Regions from separate parts of the Streptomyces sp. TAA040 genome, predicted to be linked through region 2. Evidence: riboswitches for the same ligand, from Rfam matches in the RefSeq annotation. Region 2 holds a riboswitch; each other region holds the start of a gene.

Region 1 (3,825 bases), on a different contig from region 2:
CGACACGGCCAACGCCATGGCCACCACCATCTCCACCGGCGCGATGCGGCCCAAGGCCGCGGTGGGGATGTCCGCCGCCCTGAACCTCGTCGGTGCCTTCCTCTCGGTGGAGGTCGCCACCACGATCTCGAAGGGGATCATCGACGAGACGGCCGGCATACGCCCCGAAGTGATCTTCGCCGGGCTCGTCGGAGCCATCCTCTGGAACCTGTTGACCTGGCTGGGCGGCCTGCCCTCCAGCTCCTCGATGGCACTGTTCGGCGGTCTGATGGGCGCCACCATCGCCTCGGTCGGCGTGGGCGCCGTCCACTTGGACGCGGTGCTCACGAAGGTGCTGCTCCCGGCCTGCATCGCCCCGCTGGTCGCCGGTGTGGCCGCGATGCTCGCCACCCGGCTGACGTACCGCACGACCCGCGGTGCCGACCCGCAGCGGACCTCCAAGGGGTACCGCCGGGGTCAGATCACCTCCGCCGCGCTGGTCTCACTGGCCCACGGCACCAACGACGCGCAGAAGACGATGGGCGTGATGACGCTCGCGCTGATCTCCGGCGGCGCACTCGGGGCCGACGCCGACCCGCCGATGTGGGTGATCGCCTCCGCGGGCATCGCCATCGCTCTGGGCACCTACCTCGGCGGCTGGCGCATCATCCGCACCATGGGCAGGGGCCTGACGGACATCGCGCCGCCGCAGGGCTTCGCCGCGCAGACCAGCTCGGCCGTGACCATCCTCGCCTCCTCCCACCTCGGCTTCGCGCTGTCCACCACGCAGGTCTGCTCCGGTTCGGTGATGGGCTCCGGTCTCGGCCGCAAGGGGGGCGTCGTCCGCTGGAGCACCGCGAACCGGATGTTCGCCGCCTGGGCCCTGACCCTGCCGGCCGCCGGACTGGTCGCCGCACTCGCGGCCCTGCTCGCCGAGCAGGGCGACTGGGGCGTCACCGCGGTCGGCGTGGGGGCCCTCGCTGCCTGCCTCGCGATCTGGCTCGCCTCCCGCCGCGAGGTGGTCGACCACCGGAACGTCAACGACACCGACCACGAAGCCCCGGCTGACGCGGGCGTCACCGACACCGGTGGCACCGCTGACACCCCGGGCACCGGTGGCACCGCAAAGGCGCCGGCCGGCGCCGCCACCGCCGACGGGTCGAGCACCGACGGGCCGCCCGCCGCCGGGGAGCGAACCCCGGTGAGCGACGCCGTCCTCGCCGTCTCTCCCCCGCCGGCCGGCCCCTCCGGCGCCGGGACCGCCGGCCCCACGGACGCCGGGACCGGCGACCGGCCGGCCGGCGACCCGGCCGCCGCCAACAGGTGACCAGGAAGGAAACCGCGCAATGAACATCGAGTGGGCATCCCTCGGCGCCGTCTTCGGCGTCAGTATCCTCGCCACCATCGCTCTGGTGGGCGTCTTCACCCTCGGCATCGTGGGCGGCTCGGCCCGGTCCGCGAACGGCACCGCCAGCGCGGGCGGACGGGTGCTGTCCGTCCTCAGCTACACGCTCTGCGGAGTCGCCGTGGCCTACGGCATCTACATCATCGCCGCCTGAGACCGCCCCGGACGGCACACCGCGGGGGCGTCGGCAGCAGAACTGCAGCGCTCCCGCGGTGTGCCCTGCGGTGTGTCTGCTCGCACTCTCCCGTCGCAGGTCAGAGGGGAGTTGACGGCTCCCCGCGGGCGTGGTGGACTGCCCGTTGCCAAACGGCGGCAGGAGAGGAAGCCGGTGCGAGTCCGGCGCGGTCCCGCCACTGTCACCGGGGAGCACGCCCCCACCCACGTCACGGCCCGCGGGCTGGAAGGCCGGGGGCGCTGCCGATCCGGGAGCCAGGAGACTCTCACCGCCGGTCACGTCGAGCCAGGGCGCGGACCCTGAGTGAGGACACACCCATGCCCGGCATGCTGCTGCCACCGCCCCCTCCGCGCCACCGGGGTGAGACGGCCGGCTGACGACGCCATGGCTTTCTCCCCTTCGGGCGCGGTGCTCGGCTACCTCGCCGACGTGCTGGTCGCCGACCCCCGCCGTGGCCACCCGGTAGCCGCTTTCGGCCGGGCCGCCACCGCCGCAGAACGACGCCTGTGGCGCGACGACCGGGCCGCGGGCGCCCTGCACACCGCGCTCTGCGCGGGCGGTGCCGCCGTGCTCGCCGCTGCCGTTGACCGCGCTCTGGCGGTGCCCGCGCGCCGCACCGGGACACCCCGACGGCTCGCCGACGCCGCGGGCGGCCTACCGGCGGTCGCCCTCACCGCAGCCGTCACCTGGTCCGTCCTCGGCGGCACCTCGCTGGGACGGGAGGCGCGGCTGGTGGCCGAGGCGCTGGCAGAGGAGGACCTCGGCACCGCCCGGGAACTGCTCCCGCGCCTCTGCGGCCGCGACCCGCAGGCGCTCGACTCCCCCGCCCTGGCCCGGGCCGTCGTCGAGTCGGTCGCCGAGAACACCTCGGACGCGGTGGTGGGCGCGCTGGTGTGGGCGGCGCTCGGCGGCGTGCCGGGGATGGCCCTCTTCCGGGCGGCGAACACCCTGGACGCGATGGTGGGCCACCGGTCCCCCCGCTACCGACGGTTCGGCTGGGCCGCCGCCCGGCTGGACGACGTGCTGGGCCTTCCGGGCTCCCGGCTGACCGCACTGCTGGCGGCGGCCGCCGGTCCCGACCCGGCAGGAGCCCTGCGGGTCCGGGCCGCGGACGCCGGCCGCCACCCCAGCCCCAACGCCGGGCCGGTGGAGGCCGCGTTCGCCGGAGCCCTCGGGCTGCGTCTGGGGGGCACCCTCGCGTACGGCGGGCGGGTCGAGCACCGACCGGTGCTGAACGCCGGGGGGCGCGCCCCGGGCCCCGCGGACATCGAGGCGGCCGTCCGGCTGTCCCGGCGGGTCGGCGCGCTGGCGCTCGGCGTCGCCCTCGTGGCACGGCAGGCGCGGCGCGCCGGGAGGAGGCGGCGTCATGCCGGATGAGAGGGGCGGCGCCCGGAACGCGGCCGGCACCCCCCGGGCGACGGGGGGCGGTCTGCTGGTGGCGGGGACGACCTCGGACGCCGGCAAGAGTGTGGTCACCGCGGGCGTCTGCCGGTGGCTGGCCCGCCGCGGCGTCAAAGTGGCCCCTTTCAAGGCGCAGAACATGTCGCTGAACTCCTATGTCACCCTGGAAGGGGCGGAGATCGGCCGGGCGCAGGCGATGCAGGCCGCGGCCGCCGGGGTGGAACCGAGCGCGCTGATGAACCCGGTGCTGCTGAAGCCCGGCGGGGACCGCACCAGCCAGGTGGTCCTGCTGGGGCGGCCGGTGGGCGAGATGAGCGCCCGCGGCTACCACTCGGAGCGCCGGGGACAACTGCTCGACACAGTCGCCGCCTGCCTGGCGGAGCTGCGGCGCGACCACGACGCGGTGATCTGCGAGGGCGCGGGCAGCCCCGCGGAGATCAACCTGCGGCAGGGCGACATCGTCAACATGGGACTCGCCAGGGCAGCACGGCTCCCGGTGCTGGTGGTCGGCGACATCGACCGCGGCGGCGTCTTCGCCTCCTTCTTCGGGACGACCGCGCTGCTCTCGGCCGCCGACCAGGAACTCGTCGCGGGCTACTTGGTCAACAAGTTCCGCGGCGACGTGTCGCTGCTGCGTCCCGGCCTGGACATGCTGCGCACGCTCACCGGGCGTCCGACGCTGGGCGTGCTGCCGTTCCGCCACGGTCTGGGCATAGACGAGGAGGACGGCCTGCGGGTGTCGCTGCGCGGCACCGTGCGGGAGAGCAGCACGGCGGCGCCGCACGGCGCGGACGTGCTGCGGGTCGCCGTGCTGCCTGTGCCGCTGATGTCCAACTTCACGGACGTCGACGCGCTGGCCGCCGAG
Region 2 (3,825 bases):
CGGACGGCGACCGTCCCGGGGAGGAGCGACTGCGCATCGGCCGCGTCCTCGACGGCATCGAGGACAAGAAGCGGGTGATGCCGTTCCCGGCGCTCTCCGTACCGGCCGAGGACGGCGGGACGCACCTGCTCCGGCCCTTCTACACGGTGAAGAACAACCTCTCCGTGCTGTGCCGGACGGAGCCCGCCGCGGGCGGGGAGGGCGAGGGCTCATGAGGATCCGTTACCTGCTGCTCAACGCCTACGGCACCGGCGGAACGATTCGCACGGTCCTGAACCAGGCCAACTTCCTCGCCGCTGCCGGGCACGAGGTCGAGCTGATCAGCGTGCTCCGCACCGGGGAGGCGCCCCGCTTCACCATCGACCCGCGCATCCGGCTGCGAGCGCTGGTGGACCGCAGGGCGGATGCGGACACCCAGTGGTCCTGGGCGCGGTCCCGGCTGGCCGACCGTCCGGCGCAGGAGATCCCGGCCGGGGAGTTCGGGTACCACATCTTCGACCGCTACGTGGAGCGCGAGATCATCCGGTGCGTGAGCCGGATAAGGGACGGCATCGTGGTGACGACGCGTCCGGCGCTGAACCTCCTGGTGGCGCGTCACACGCCCGAGGGGCCGGTGCTGGTGGCGCAGGAGCACATGAACCTGGGCACCCACCGCAAGGACGTGCAGAAGGCCATCGCCCGCGGATACCGCAGGTTCGACACGGTCGCCGTCCTCACCGAGGGCGACCGGGAGGACTACGAGAAGCTGCTCCCCGGCGTCCGCATCGAGACGGTGCCCAACGCCCTCCAGCAGATCGAGCAGGTCCCGTCGACCACCGCCGGCCACACGGTGGTCGCGGCCGGCCGGCTGGTCAACCAGAAGGGCTTCGACATGCTGATCGAGGCCTTCGGCAAGACGGTGGACGAGGAATCGCCGTGGCAACTGCGGATCTACGGCACGGGCGAGAAGCGCGCCGAGCTGCGGGCGCAGATCGAGGAACTCCACCTGTACAACCACGTGTTCCTCATGGGCTACACCGACCGGCTGGACGAGAAGTTCGCCCAGGCCTCGCTGTACGCGCTCTCCTCGCGGTTCGAGGGGCTGCCCATGGTGATGATCGAGGCGATGTCGCACGCCCTGCCGGTGGTGGCCTTCGACTGCCCGACCGGGCCCGGCGAGGTGCTCACGGACGGCCGTGAGGGCTTCCTCGTGCCCCCTCGCGACGTGGACGGGCTGGCGGAGGCGCTCCGGGAGCTGATGGAGGACCCGGACCGGCGGATGGAAGCGGGCGACGCTGCGCTCCAGACCGCCCGGTCCTTCGCACCGGAGGAGGTGCTGCCGCGCTGGGCGGAGCTCTTCGAGGAGTTGAGCACCGCCCGCACGGCCGCGGGCCGCTGAGGACGCTCCCCCGCCTGCGCCTGTGGACCGGAGGGCGGCGGCACCGGAACCCGGTGCCGCCGCCCTCCGGCTTTCCCGCGCACTGTTGCGGACCCGACACGCCCTCACCACAAGATGTGGGGCTGACCGAAGAACCTCACCACAAGATGTATGCTCGTCCCGCTGTCATCAGGAGAATCCGGTGCGAGTCCGGAACTGTCCCGCAACGGTGAGCGCACCGCGGTACGCGTGCGCGAGTCCGATCACCTGCTGACTGCTTGCACACGTCCGGGCCTCGTGGGTTGGGCCGACGGACGCTGAGCGGCACGCCCTGTTCTGCCCGGGCGCCGCCGCGTACGCGCTTCCGCTCCATGCCCTCGAAGGCCCCCGCCGAGCGAGGGAGAGCACTCCTGTGACCACCGCCCCCACCCGACCCCGGTCGGCGTCGCTGCTCGACGCCCTGGCCGGTCCCGCCGCCGGGCTGCCCGCCACGGACCCCCAGCGGGTGGCCGATGCCGCACTGCGCGGCGCGAACGCCGGATCAGACGAGGCGGAACTGCGCACCCTGGCCATCGAGGCCGCTGCCGGGATGATCGGTGACGAGCCGCAGTACTCCGCCCTGGCCGCACGGCTCCTGACCCGGGCCGTCGCCGACGAGGCGGCCGCGCAGGGTGCCGGATCGTTCACCGCGTCGGTGGCCACGGGCCACCGGCTGGGCCTGATCGCCGACGGCACCGCCGCCTTCGCCGCCCGCCACGGTCAGGCCCCTGACGCGCTCGTGGAACGCGCGTTCGCGGACGGCGTCGACGACCGGCTGGGGTATTTCGGGCTCCGTACGCTGCACTCGCGCTACCTGCTGCGCCACCCGACGACCCGCAAAGTGATCGAGACGCCGCAGCACTTCCTGCTCCGGGTGGCCTGCGGACTCGCCGGCGGCACCGGCGAGGAGGCGCTCGCGGAGGTCGCCGAGCTGTACCGGCTCACCTCCTCGCTGGCCTACCTGCCCTCCTCCCCCACGCTCTTCAACTCGGGCACCCGCCGCCCGCAGATGTCCTCGTGCTACCTCCTCGACTCGCCCGTCGACGAGCTCGACTCGCTCTACGAGCGCTACCACCAGGTGGCTCGGCTGTCGAAGCACGCCGGCGGGATCGGCCTGCCGTTCTCCCGCGTCCGTTCCCGCGGCTCACTGATCCGGGGTACCAACGGTCACTCGAACGGGATCGTCCCCTTCCTGCGCACCCTGGACGCCTCGGTGGCCGCGGTGAACCAGGGCGGCCGGCGCAAGGGCGCCGCCTGTGTCTACCTGGAGACCTGGCACGCCGACATCGAGGAGTTCCTGGAGCTGCGGGACAACACCGGCGAGGAGGCCCGTCGCACCCACAACCTGAACCTCGCGCACTGGATCCCGGACGAGTTCATGCGCCGGGTGCAGCGCGGCGCCGACTGGTCGCTCTTCTCGCCCTCGGACGTCCCGGAACTCGTCGACCTGTGGGGCGAGGAGTTCGACACCGCCTACCGGGCGGCCGAGGCGGCGGGCCTGGCCCGTGCGACGGTGCCCGCGCAGCGGCTCTGCTCCCGCATGATGCGGACGTTGGCCCAGACCGGCAACGGCTGGATGACCTTCAAGGACACGGCCAACCGGACGGCGAACCAGACCGCGCGCCGCGGCGCGGTGGTCCACTCCTCGAACCTGTGCACCGAGATCCTGGAGGTGTCGGACGACACCGAGACGGCCGTGTGCAACCTGGGATCGGTCAATCTGGCGGCCCATCTCGCGGCAGAACCCAGCGGGGCCCCCGCCCCGGAGGGCTCGGGCCCCGGGGATACGGGACTGCGGATGGACTGGGAACGTCTGGACGCCACCGTGCGCACCGCCGTGACCTTCCTCGACCGGGTGGTGGACATCAACCACTATCCCACCGGGCAGGCCGCCCGCTCCAACGCCCGCTGGCGCCCGGTCGGTCTGGGGCTGATGGGGCTCCAGGACGTCTTCTTCCGCTTGCGGCTGCCCTTCGACTCACCGGCGGCCCGTGAACTCTCCACCAGGATCTCCGAGCGCATCATGCTCGCCGCCTACGAGACCTCCGCCGACCTTGCCGAGCGGTCCGGCCCGCACCCCGGTTGGGAGGCGACCCGGACCGCCTCGGGCGTGCTGCACCCCGACCACTACCCGTCGGCCCGGCCTGCCTGGCCGCAGCGGTGGGCAGCGCTGCGCGAGCGGATCGCGGAGACCGGCATGCGCAACGCGCTGCTCCTGGCGATCGCACCGACCGCCACCATCGCCTCCGTCGCCGGGGTCTACGAGTGCGTCGAACCGCAGGTGTCGAACCTGTTCAAACGGGAGACCCTGAGCGGGGAATTCCTCCAGGTGAACGCGTACCTGGTGGAGGAGCTCAAGCAGCTGGGCCGCTGGGACGGGCCGACGCGGGAGGCGCTGCGGGAGGCGAACGGCTCGGTGCAGGCGCTAC
Region 3 (3,825 bases), on a different contig from region 2:
TGACCAGCCCCCGCAACTCCGGGGTGCGCCTCAGCAGAGCGGCCACGCGCTCCACGTCGAAGGTGTCGGTCACGACGACATCAAGGGCGTCGGTGGGCAGCCGGTTCAGCTCGTAGGCGTAGTGGGCGGGGTCCCGGGTGAGGAGCAGTACACGCTCGCCGAACTGGTCGGCCGCGCGGACCAGGTGGCCGAGGCCGAAGGTCAGAGACTCCAGGCAGGCCACGGTCATGCGGCACTCTCCTTCCAGCCTGCCGGGCAGGGCGTGCGCTGCCACAGCATCCTCGACCAGGGCATGGTCATCTCCTCCGGACTGCGGACCTCGCGGGGGGTGAGCGTGGCCGGATCCAGGGCCTCGGCATGCCGGGCGAACACGCGTTCCACGTAGCGGTGTCCGGTGTCCGCGCCTATCACCAGGTGCAGTCGGTCGGGGTGGCGGCTGGCCTCGAACGACGCCGTCAGGTAGCCGGCGCCGGTGGACAGTCCGGCGAACACCGCGTGTCGGCGCAGCAGGGCGACGGCACCGGACATGGCATGGGTGAAGTCCAGCCAGTGCACGGTGTCGTAGAGATGGTGGCGGACGTTGTCGAAGATGATCGACGAGCCGATGCCGGCGATGATCGCATCCGGGTCGTGGTGCTCCTGGCTGCCGAAGGTGACGCTGCCGAAAGGCTGGACGCCGACCAGACGGACGGTGGAGTCCCGGGTGCGCAGACGTTGCACGATGCCGCCGGTCGAGGCTCCGGAACCCACCCCTCCGACGACCGTCAGCGGCGCGGCGGGGAACTGCGCGGCGATCCGGTCGGCGACCTCCTGGTATCCGAGGTAGTGGATGCCGTCGTGGTATTGGCGCATCCAGTGGTGGTCAGGGCGTTCGTCGAGTATCTCGCGCACGCGTCGCACGCGGAGCTCCTGGTCGAGCCCGAGGTTCCGCGACGGCCTCACCTGTTCCATGGTGCAGCCGAGCACCTCCAGTTGGGCCAGGGTGGTGGCGTCGACGGTGGTGGAAGCGACGATGTGGCACCGCATGCCGTACCGGTGGCAGGCCAGTGCGAGGGCGTAGGCGTAGATCCCACTGGAGCTGTCGATCAGGGTCTGGCCCGGACGGACCGCGCCCCGCTCCAGCAGGTGGCGGACGGCGGCCAGGGCCGAGTAGATCTTCATCGACTCGAACCGCAGCAGGACCAGTCCATCGGTGAGCCGGACGAGGTCCGGGACCTTCAGGGCATCGGCGATGTGGGGGTGGATCACCCGTAGCCTCCTTGGGCGAAGGTGCACTGGTGGCCGAGCGAGTGGAAGAACGCGGAGAGCTCGGCCTTGACGTGGGCGCATGGGCGTGAGGCGAAGAGATAGCCGGCCAGGCACCCGGTGTGGGCGACGAAGATCCCGTCTGCTCCGAACCGCTCACGATGTGCTTGCAGACTGCCGAAGCTCGCCTTGGGCAGCACCTCCTGGGACAACGCGGCGCTGATCGTCGCAGCACGGGCCACGGCGACGGCGTCGCGCGAGCCGAAGCCCTTCACCAGTTCGGTCAGGCACCGCTGGTACTCCTCGCCGCGGTGTCGGTAGTGGTCCAGCAGCAGGGGGGTGACGGCGGCGGTGTCCACCGTGCCGGGTTCCGTGACGAAGGCGGTGTGGAAGCCGATGTCCGGTCCCAGCCGCCGCACCACCCGGTGCCGCCCACTGAGATACAGGGCGAACTCGTCGAGGAAGACGCTGTCCGCGCGCTCGATCTCCGCCAGGATGCAGAGGACCACGCCCTCCTCGTACGGCAGGGAGAATGCACGGAACAGACAGCGCAGCGTCGCCACGACATCCGCCGTCGAACTGGCCATCCCCACGCCCACCGGCAGTTCGGAGTGGGTCCGCCAGTCACCCGGGGGCAGGGTGAGACCGTAGTGGTCCAGAAAGATCCGCGCGGCTGTTGACGACTTCTCACCCAGCGCCGGCGAGCGCCGCGGTCCGGCCGTCGACCTCGGTGTGAAGTACACCCAGGAGTGACGGTCCACAGGGAAGGACACCACCGCGATCTCCGGAGTGCTGCCTGCTTGCAACGGGCCCTGGTACAGCTCGCCCAGAGTTCCGTGGCAGACGCCGGACACCGTGCCGCGTGACCTCTCCCATTCCTGGAGCCCGCCCGCGACCGGTGCGAGAATCGCCCGTTCCGGTCCGTCGGACGCCACGTCGACCCGGGGTCGGAAAGGCCGACGCGCAGCGGCTGGGTCCCGCACACCATCCTCCTCCGTACCGGCCCTTGAACACCGACAGGGAAGGAGGCGCGGTCACACGCACGACGTACGTCCGCCCGTACCGCCGACCCAGTCCACGAGGTCACGTGCACAGCCCGCGCGGGACGCGGACGCAGCGGCAGGTCTTCGGACTCGCGGGCGCGTCAGCCGAAGGGGCGGACACCTATCGGCCGTCTCTTCCCGGGCCCTGGCGCGGGCCCAGTGACATCGACGGCGTTCGTTCCCACTCACCGCTGCGGGACAGCCCCGGATTCGCACCGGGTTCCCTCTTGCGTCGCGCCCCCGGTGTCCGGGCGGACGGGAGGCGCGAACCGACTGCGTGCCTCAGCGTACGGGCGCTCGTACTCCTGAGACAGTGGGGCTTCGGCGGTTGTCCTGAATCCGGAGGGGAGCGTGTACGTGGGCGACCCCTGTACGCGTGTGGTGGAGCTTTGGCCGGATAACGCCTCTGGGGATAGCCGCCCCATCAGCCAGACTCGTTCCCTCACGACACATGCACACCGTTGCCGCGGTGGCCCATGCCCGAAAGGCCCCTGATGACACCAGACGCCACGTTGGACGGCGGGTCAGTAGCCCCGCCCGGAGGCGGGCGGCCTCCCGGGGACCGCGTCGCGCTGCGCGGCGACCTGCGGTCCGCCCTGCCCGACGCCACCGCTGCGGTGGTGGTCACGGCGCTCGTGTTCGTGTTGCTGTGGGTGCGCATGGAGTCGGGCACTTCGGACACCGTCGCGGTCATGCCGTTCATGGACGACGCCCGCACTTACTGGATGTACCTGCTCAGCCAGGCGTTCGGCTGGTCCGGTCTGCTGTGGGCCTGGGGCACGGTCGTACTCGGTCTGCTGCTGTCGGGGCCGCGCACCGCCCGGCCGCCTGTCTCTCGGCAGACGTTGGAACGTTGGCACCGCACCACGAGCCTGACGACCACGGCGCTGATGTTCGCCCACGCGCTGATGTTCGCTGCGGAGCTGGTGCGCTACGAGTCGGAGGTGGGCTGGGCCAGGCGCCTGTGGGTGGGTTTCGCCGACAGCTTCGTGCCCGGCTGGTACGACTCCGGTACCGGCCAGATCGCCATCCCCCTGGGCCAGGGGGCCCTGTACCTGGCAGTTCCGCTCGGCCTGCTGTTCTACGTCCGGCATCGCATCGGCGCGAACACCTGGCGGCGTCTGCACCGGTTCGTGATCGTCGTCTACGTGCTGAGCGTGTGGCACACACTGCTGTACGGAACCAACGTCTGGTTCGGTGAGTGGCCGCGCACCGTTCTCTGGCTGTTGCAGATACCCGTTGCCGCGCTGTTGTTGCTCCGTCTGCTGAGACCGGCACGGCGGGCCGAACGGCTGGGCCCGCCGAGGGGAGGGGCGAATGCGGCCCGTCCGGCCTGGTGGGCGCGCGCGAGCGGACGTGTCGTCGCAGCAGCCCTTGTTGTCGGGCTGGTCGTCGTGGTGGTGTCCGGCCGCGACGGCGGGCGGGACCGTCCGACCCATCCGCCTGCTACGGCCCCGCACACCCAGGAGACGGACTGACGGCCGACACGGCGTCCCGGAGCGGGGATGATGGCTGGCGACAAGGCGACGGCGGAACG

The links. Region 2 has a riboswitch for cobalamin ahead of H300_RS0113510 (ribonucleoside-diphosphate reductase subunit alpha). Riboswitches for the same ligand answer to the same signal wherever they lie in the genome.
Region 1: linked by a shared signal. The riboswitch ahead of H300_RS0101780 (cobalamin biosynthesis protein) and the one ahead of H300_RS0113510 (ribonucleoside-diphosphate reductase subunit alpha) in region 2 are both predicted to bind cobalamin.
Region 3: linked by a shared signal. The riboswitch ahead of H300_RS0115365 (GHMP family kinase ATP-binding protein) and the one ahead of H300_RS0113510 (ribonucleoside-diphosphate reductase subunit alpha) in region 2 are both predicted to bind cobalamin.

What each region holds. Positions count from the first base shown of each region.
Region 1 covers NZ_AUKR01000001.1:397,313-401,137, reverse strand. The annotation lists gene H300_RS0101790 (inorganic phosphate transporter) at 1-1,306, shown strand, start outside; gene H300_RS0101785 (hypothetical protein) at 1,326-1,538, shown strand; cobalamin riboswitch at 1,704-1,823, shown strand; gene H300_RS0101780 (cobalamin biosynthesis protein) at 1,944-2,936, shown strand; gene H300_RS0101775 (cobyric acid synthase) at 2,926-3,825, shown strand, end outside.
Region 2 covers NZ_AUKR01000013.1:100,646-104,470, reverse strand. The annotation lists gene H300_RS31855 (hypothetical protein) at 1-215, shown strand, start outside; gene H300_RS0113515 (glycosyltransferase family 4 protein) at 212-1,378, shown strand; cobalamin riboswitch at 1,512-1,646, shown strand; gene H300_RS0113510 (ribonucleoside-diphosphate reductase subunit alpha) at 1,770-3,825, shown strand, end outside.
Region 3 covers NZ_AUKR01000016.1:1,913-5,737, reverse strand. The annotation lists gene H300_RS0115375 (ATP-grasp domain-containing protein) at 1-229, opposite strand, end outside; gene H300_RS0115370 (pyridoxal-phosphate dependent enzyme) at 226-1,248, opposite strand; gene H300_RS0115365 (GHMP family kinase ATP-binding protein) at 1,245-2,180, opposite strand; cobalamin riboswitch at 2,348-2,577, opposite strand; gene H300_RS0115360 (ferric reductase-like transmembrane domain-containing protein) at 2,783-3,766, shown strand.